Regions from separate parts of the Bradyrhizobium quebecense genome, predicted to be linked through region 2. Evidence: riboswitches for the same ligand, from Rfam matches in the RefSeq annotation. Region 2 holds a riboswitch; the other holds the start of a gene.
The links. A riboswitch is a leader RNA that binds a small molecule or an ion and turns the genes downstream of it on or off. The one in region 2 is predicted to bind S-adenosylmethionine.

Region 1 (3,656 bases), 1.9 Mb from region 2:
GCCCATCTGCTTCTTCACCGTTTCGGCCTGCGGATGATCGGGGCGGCCGGGATAGACCAGCCGCGTGATCTTCGGATGCTTCGCCAGCGCCTCGGCGATCTTCGCCGCGTTTTCGGTCTGCGCGCGGACCCGGATGCCGAGCGTTTCGAGACCCTTCAACAGCACCCAGGCGTTGAACGGCGACAGCGACGGACCGGTCTGGCGCATGAAATTATGGATGTGCTCGGCGATGAAGGCTTCCGACGACAGGATGACGCCGCCGAGGCAGCGGCCCTGGCCGTCGATATGCTTGGTCGCGGAATAGACCACGACGTCGGCGCCGAGCGACAGCGGGCTCTGCCAGATCGGCGTCGCGAACACATTGTCGACGATCAGCCGGGCGCCGCCGCTATGCGCGATCTCCGCGATCGCTCCGATGTCGAGCACGTCGAGCGTCGGATTGGTCGGGCTCTCCAGGAAGAAAGTCTTGGTGTTGGGCCGCAATGCGCGCTGCCACTGGTCGAGATCGAGGCCGTCGACCAGCGTCGTCTCGATGCCGTAGCGCGGCAACAGGTCCTGCACCACGTAGAGGCAGGAGCCGAACAGGGCCTTCGACGCCACCACGTGATCGCCGGCCTTCAGCGGTGCGAGGATCGCGGTCGTTACCGCGGCCATGCCGGTCGCGGTCGAGCGCGCGGCTTCCGCGCCCTCGAGCTCGATCATGCGGCGCTCGAACATCGCAATGGTCGGATTGGAATAGCGCGAATAGATGAAGCCGGGATCCTGGCCCTTGAAGCGCGCCTCGCATTGCTCGGCGGTGTCGTAGACGTAGCCCTGGGTGAGAAACAGTCCCTCCGACGTCTCCCCGAATTGCGAGCGGAGCGTGCCGCCATGGACGAGGCGGGTTTCGGGACGAAGATGGGCAGTAGACTTGGATTCAGAAGACTTGGATTCAGACATGTGACCTCCGAAGTGGCCATTTCCTGGCGAAAATGGCCACAAAAAACCGGCCTGGAGCTACCTCCACAAGCCGGGATCACACTGTCCCCGGCCTGTTTAGCGACTTATTTAACGTGGCTGCAAGCCGGCCGGCTCAAATCACCACGGGATAAGTGGAGCTGATATTCCCTCGCGCCCTTTCCGTCAAGACGGTCATCGGATAACCCGTAAAAGCCCATAATTTGGGGCTTGGTGGCCGCTCAGAGTATGATTTTGGGCCATCTCGAGGGATCGCCGAGGGACCGCGACGTGTCGTTCACGCTGGAAGACGAATCCAACGGAATTCTGCCCGACCGCATGATCGCGGAGATGGCGGAGGCCGGCCTCATTCTGCCCGCCTACGACTTCGTCGAGAGCCAGATCCAGCCGGCGAGCCTCGATCTCCGCCTCGGCGACATCGCCTACCGCGTCCGCGCCAGCTTCCTGCCCGGGCCCGATGCCACGGTCGCGGAGCGGATCGACCAGCTGAAGCTGCACGAGATTGATCTCTCCGACGGCGCGGTGCTGGAGACCAATTGCGTCTACATCGTCCCGCTGCTGGAAAGCCTGGCGCTGCCGCCGGAGATCGTGGCCGCGGCCAACCCGAAGAGCTCGACCGGACGGCTCGACGTCTTCACCCGCGTGATCGCCGACGGCACCCGCCGCTTCGACATGATCGGCGCCGGCTATCACGGTCCGCTCTATGCCGAGATCAGCCCGAAAACGTTTCCCGTGCTGCTGCGCGAGGGCTCGCGGCTCAGCCAGGTCCGTTTCCGGATCGGCGAGGCGACCTTGACCGCCGACGAGCTCGACGCGCTGCATGCCGCCGAGCGGCTGGTCGATGCCGACAATGCCGATCTCACCCATGGCGTCGCGCTCTCGGTCGATCTGTCCGGCGAGAACTCGGGCGGCTTCGTCGGCTATCGCGCCAAGCGTCACGCTGGCGTGGTCGATGTCGATCGCCGCGGCGGCTATTCGGTCGAAGAATTCTGGGAGCCGATCAAGGCGCGGCCCGATGGCAGCCTCATCCTCGATCCTGGCGAGTTCTACATCCTGGCGTCGAAAGAGGCCGTGCAGGTGCCGCCGGACTACGCCGCAGAGATGGTGCCGTTCGATCCGCTGGTCGGCGAATTCCGCGTCCACTATGCCGGCTTCTTCGATCCCGGCTTCGGCTATGCCGGCGCCGGCGGCAAGGGCGCACGCGCCGTGCTCGAAGTGCGCTCGCGCGAGGTGCCGTTCATTCTCGAGCATGGCCAGATCGTCGGCCGGCTCGTCTATGAACGCATGCTCGAGCGCCCCGACGCGCTCTACGGCCAGCGCATCGGCTCGAACTACCAGGCGCAGGGCCTGAAGCTCTCCAAGCATTTTCGCGTGTAGCGGAATTTCTCCGCTGTCATTCCCCGCGAAAGCGGGGAATCCAGTACGCCGCGGCTTCTCAATAGACAACGTCCGTCTCTGGAATACTGGATCGCCCGATCGAGTCGGGCGATGACAGCGAATATGTGTCTGGTTGCGTCGCATCTATCGCGATGACAAACTCCGGCAAAACAAGAGATCGGGAGCAAGCATGACTCAGGAGCAGGACGCGCGCGAAGCGCAGTGGCGGAAGTGGCGCAGCGTCGCCGATCTCTATCACGCCTTCTTCACCGGGCTGATCCTCACCGTGGTCACGCGCCGCGGCACCGCCGACGCCGCCGAATTCGTCTTCCGCGTATTTCGCCGCCAGCAGCAGGAGCGCTTCCTGCCCGGCTTGAAGAAGCTCGGCCTCGACGGTCTGCCGCCGGCGGTCGCGGCCGCGCAATATCACTATCTCTCCAACTGGATCGGCGGCGTGCATGTCGAATACATGTACGAGTCCGACCGCAAGGCCTGGATCCGCTATCCGCCGCCGCGCTGGATCTGGAAGGGCACGGCGATCTGCGGCGTGCCCGGCGAGGTCTCGCGCGCGATGCTGCGCGGCTGGCACGCCAACAACGGTGTCGCGCTTGGCGATCTCAGGCTCAGCTTCGTCTGCACCAAGCAGAGCGTCGACGGCCAGGACGGACTCGAGGGCTATTACTTTGAATACGATCATCCGCTCGAACTCGACCAGCGCCTGGTGTTCGCGCGCCACCTCGAGGCGCCGCTGTTCGATTCCAGAACCGCGCCGGCATTGCCGGTCGACAGCTGGCCGAAACCGCGGCTGGAAAAGGCCTATCGCAACTACGCGATGGAATATGTGAAGACGGCCGCGCCTGTCATCGTGCAGGTGTTCGGCCCCGAGGATGCGAGCTATCTGCTGCATCTCACCGGCAAGCTGATTGGCATGCAGTATTACGACGAGGTCGCGCAGGCGCTCGGTGGCCGTCGTGGCCGCGCCGCGGAATTTGCCGCATTCCTGCGCGTGCTCTTCGAGTCGCAGGATGATGTCGCTGACATCAGCGAGTCTGAGGGCCAGTTCGAGATCCGCCAGCAGGGCTGGAAGCTGATGGCCGATGTGGCCGATTATCACCCGGCCTGCGCCAGCGTTCTGACAGGCTTGTTCGAAGGGCTGGCAGCCGGCTGCGGACGGCATATTCCGGTGCATCTGAGGCCGAATGGCGCCGCCGGCGCGCCGTTCGTCTGGTCGGTCGGCTAGGTCAGAGGTTCACCTGCAATCACGCAGGCCCCCCTTGCGTCCCGCGCACGTGGAATCCGCGTTCGCCATGGTAGGGAAACAC
Region 2 (3,656 bases):
TGTGCGGCGACGAGGACGACAATTGCATCGCGCCCAGCACGTTCCTGAAGCAGCATCTGCCGGCCGCCGGCCTCTCCTTCTTTCCGAAGTCGGGCCATGTGCTCAACCTCGAGGAGCCGGCGCTGTTCAACGAGATGGTCGAGCGCTTCATCGTACTGGTCGAGGCCGGCCGCTGGCCGGTGCGCGATCCGAGGTCGCTGGTGGCCGCGCCGGTGTAAATCGTCATTGCGAGCGAAGCGAAGCAATCCATCTTCCCGCATGCGCGAAAGCATGGATTGCTCCGTCGCTATTGCTCCTCGCAATGACGGCAGCTATTTCGCCTTCCCACCCCGGCTGAGCAGGAATACGCCCTGTTCGCCGAACATGTTCCACACCCACCAGGGCAGGTTGAGCGGCACCGGGCGGCCGTAGAGATCGAGCGCCACCGCGCGCTCCATCTTGACGTTGATCTCCTCGCAGAGCTGCACGAAATCCTTGATGGTGCAGAAATGGATGTTGGCGGTGTCGTACCAGCTCGCCGGCAGATTCTCGGTCCGCGGCATGTGGCCGCCGATCAGGAGCTGCAGCCGCATCTTCCAGAACCCGAAATTCGGGAACGAGACGATCGCGCGATGGCCGATCCGCAGCAAGTTCTCCAGCACCACCTTCGGCTGCCGCGTCGCCTGCAAGGTCTGCGACAGGATCACGTAGTCGAAGGCGTCATCGGGATAGTTGACGAGGTCGGTGTCGGCGTCACCCTGCACCACCGCGAGACCCTTGGCGACGCAGCCATTGACGCCCTCGCGCGACAGCTCGATGCCGCGGCCGTCGATGCCGCGGCTCTCCAGCAATTGCAGCAGCTCGCCGTCGCCGCAGCCGACGTCGAGCACGCGCGAGCCCGGCCGCACCATGTCGGCGACCAGCAGATGATCGGTGCGATAGCCGCCGGTCCGCTCCGGCGCGACGCCCGGCAAGGGCAAGGTTTGCTGCATGCTCATGACTGGCCCTCGTCCTTCAGTCCGCGCGCCTTGCCGGCGGCCTGCAGGAAGGCGCGGGAGATCTCCAGGAATTCGGGCACGTCGAGCAGGAACGCGTCATGGCCGCGATCGGTCTCGATCTCGGCGAACGACACCCGTGCGCTCGACGCGTTCAGCGCATGCACCAGCGCGCGCGATTCCGAGGTCGGAAACAGCCAGTCGCTGGTGAACGACACCACGCAGAACCGCGTCTTGATGCCGGTGAACGCTTTCGCAAGCACGCCATTGTGGTCGGCGGCAATGTCGAAATAGTCCATCGCGCGCGTGAGATACAGATAGCTGTTGGCGTCGAAGCGCTCGACAAAGGACGAGCCCTGGTAGCGCAGATAGCTCTCGACCTGGAAATCCGCATCGAACGAGAAGGTCGGCAGCTCGCGGTCCTGCATCCGTCGCCCGAACTTGCGGTGCAGCGCGGCGTCCGAGAGATAGGTGATGTGCGCCGCCATCCGCGCCACCGCCAGTCCACGATGCGGATGCGTGTCCTCGTCGACATAGCGGCCGCCGCGCCAGTCCGGATCGGCCATCACGGCCTGGCGGCCGAGCTCGTGGAACGCGATGTTCTGCGCCGAGTGCCGCGTCGAGCAGGCGATCGCGAGCGTCGAGAACACGCGCTCGGGATAGGCCGCGGTCCATTGCAGCACCTGCATGCCGCCCATCGAGCCGCCGACCACGCAGAACAGCGTCGCAATGCCGAGGCGATCGATCAGCATCGCCTGCGCGCGCACCATGTCGGGGATCGTGATGATCGGGAAATCGAGCCCCCACACCTTGCCGGTCGCAGGGTTCAGCGACGCAGGGCCAGTCGAGCCCATGCAGCCGCCGATCACGTTGGAGCAGATGATGAAGTATTGTTCGGGATCGATCGGCTTGCCGGCGCCGACCATGGTGTCCCACCAGCCGGGCTTGCCGGTGACGGGATGGGTGTTGTTGACGTGCTGATCGCCGGTCAGCGCGTGGCAGATCAGGATCGTGTTGGACCTGTCAGCATTGAGCTGGCCATAGGTCTGATAGGCGATCTGGAACGGCGCAAGATCGACGCCGCAATCGAGCTTCAGCGGCTGATCCATGCCGAACTTCGCCACCAATGACGACGGGTGATCGGCCTCATGGGCGCGATCATCGCTCGGGGTTTGCGGGCTCGGTATCGGACGCACGTTGCTCATCTAGGCGACCCTGCCCTCGCGTGGGAGGGCTCGAACAGAAAATCAGGCCATAAAAAACCCGGCCTGAACAAGGTTCGGCCGGGAGCTGATCTGTCCCCGGCCTGTTTAGCGAGTTGTTTAACGTGGCTGCAAGCCGGCCGGCTCAAATGACCACGGAGTGCAGCGAACCTAGTCCCCAGGCCCCCCGTCGTCAAGGCGGCCCGCGAACCTCCCCTTGCCGGGCGCCAATGGTTAACCGAATGCGCAAGGCACGCCTGCGACGTTTCTCTTTGCTTTCGCTGGCCGTCTTTCCTAATCAGGGACCCTGTCTGGCACGGCATCGGGCCGCCCGGACGACAAGGTTTGAGAGCATGTCCAACCCACCCCCGTCGCCGCCCTCGCTGCAGGAGCTGCGCAAGGAGATCGACGCGATCGACGAGCAGGTTCACCGCCTGCTGATGGCGCGCGGCGACATCATCGACCGCCTGATCCAGGTCAAGAAGACCCAGGAGGTCGGCTCGGCGTTCCGCCCGGCGCGCGAGGCCAGCATGATGCGCGAACTGGTGCAGCGCCATCGCGGCATCCTGCCGCTCGACACCATCGAGAGCATCTGGCGCGTCATCATCTCGACCTTCACCTATGTGCAGGCGCCGTTCGCCGTGCATGCCGATGTTTCCGTGGGTGAGTCCGCCATGCGCGACTCGGCGCGGTTTCACTTCGGCTTCGTGGTGCCTTACGTGTCGCATTTCAGCGCCCAGGCCGCGGTCGAGGCGGCGGCGAAGTCGAAGGGCGACCTCGCGCTGGTCTCCGCGATCGCGAGCCGCACGCCGTGGTGGAATGCGCTCGAAGCCGATGGCGCGCCGAAGATCATCGCACGGCTGCCGTTCCTCGAACGCGCCGACCATCCCGCCGCGTTGCCGGTGTTCGTGATCTCGCGGGTCGCCGACGACGCCATGGTCACGGAAGTGCAGACCTGGAGCGTGCGCGTCTCCGGCTGGAACGCCGATGTCGCCCGCGCCCTGGCGCCGCTCGCCGAGATCGTCGCGGTCCCCGACACCGCGTTCGACGGCGCGGCCCTGCTGGTGTCGGTCACCGGGCAAGACCTGACTAACAAGGGTTTCGAGAAGATCAAGCTCGCCTTGATCGAGGCCGGCGCCTCGGTGCGCTCTTCGGCCCTCGTCGGCAGCCACGCAACGCGCTATACGGTGCCCTCTAACGGATCGGCCAGGACCTGAAGTAAGAGCCGGCCGCCCTAGTATATCCGGAGTTGATGATGTCCCGCCCCGTGCCGAATCCCGGCATCCTCGATATTGCGCCCTACACGCCCGGCAAGAGCCCGGTGCCGGAACCGGGCCGCAAGGTGTTCAAGCTGTCCGCCAACGAGACGCCGTTCGGTCCGTCGCCGAAGGCGATCGCGGCCTACAAGGGCGCGGCTGACCATCTCGAGGACTATCCGGAGGGCACCTCGCGCGTGCTGCGCGAGGCGATCGGCCGCGCC

Region 1: another riboswitch for S-adenosylmethionine. It lies ahead of HU230_RS29795 (O-succinylhomoserine sulfhydrylase); the one in region 2 lies ahead of metX (homoserine O-acetyltransferase MetX).

Annotation. Positions count from the first base shown of each region.
Region 1 covers NZ_CP088022.1:6,170,786-6,174,441, reverse strand. The annotation lists gene HU230_RS29795 (O-succinylhomoserine sulfhydrylase) at 1-939, opposite strand, end outside; SAM riboswitch at 1,015-1,094, opposite strand; gene HU230_RS29790 (2'-deoxycytidine 5'-triphosphate deaminase) at 1,276-2,334, shown strand; gene HU230_RS29785 (hypothetical protein) at 2,525-3,574, shown strand.
Region 2 covers NZ_CP088022.1:8,043,394-8,047,049, reverse strand. The annotation lists gene HU230_RS38330 (alpha/beta fold hydrolase) at 1-218, shown strand, start outside; gene metW (methionine biosynthesis protein MetW) at 312-977, opposite strand; gene metX (homoserine O-acetyltransferase MetX) at 974-2,179, opposite strand; SAM riboswitch at 2,264-2,343, opposite strand; gene HU230_RS38315 (chorismate mutase) at 2,530-3,393, shown strand; gene hisC (histidinol-phosphate transaminase) at 3,432-3,656, shown strand, end outside.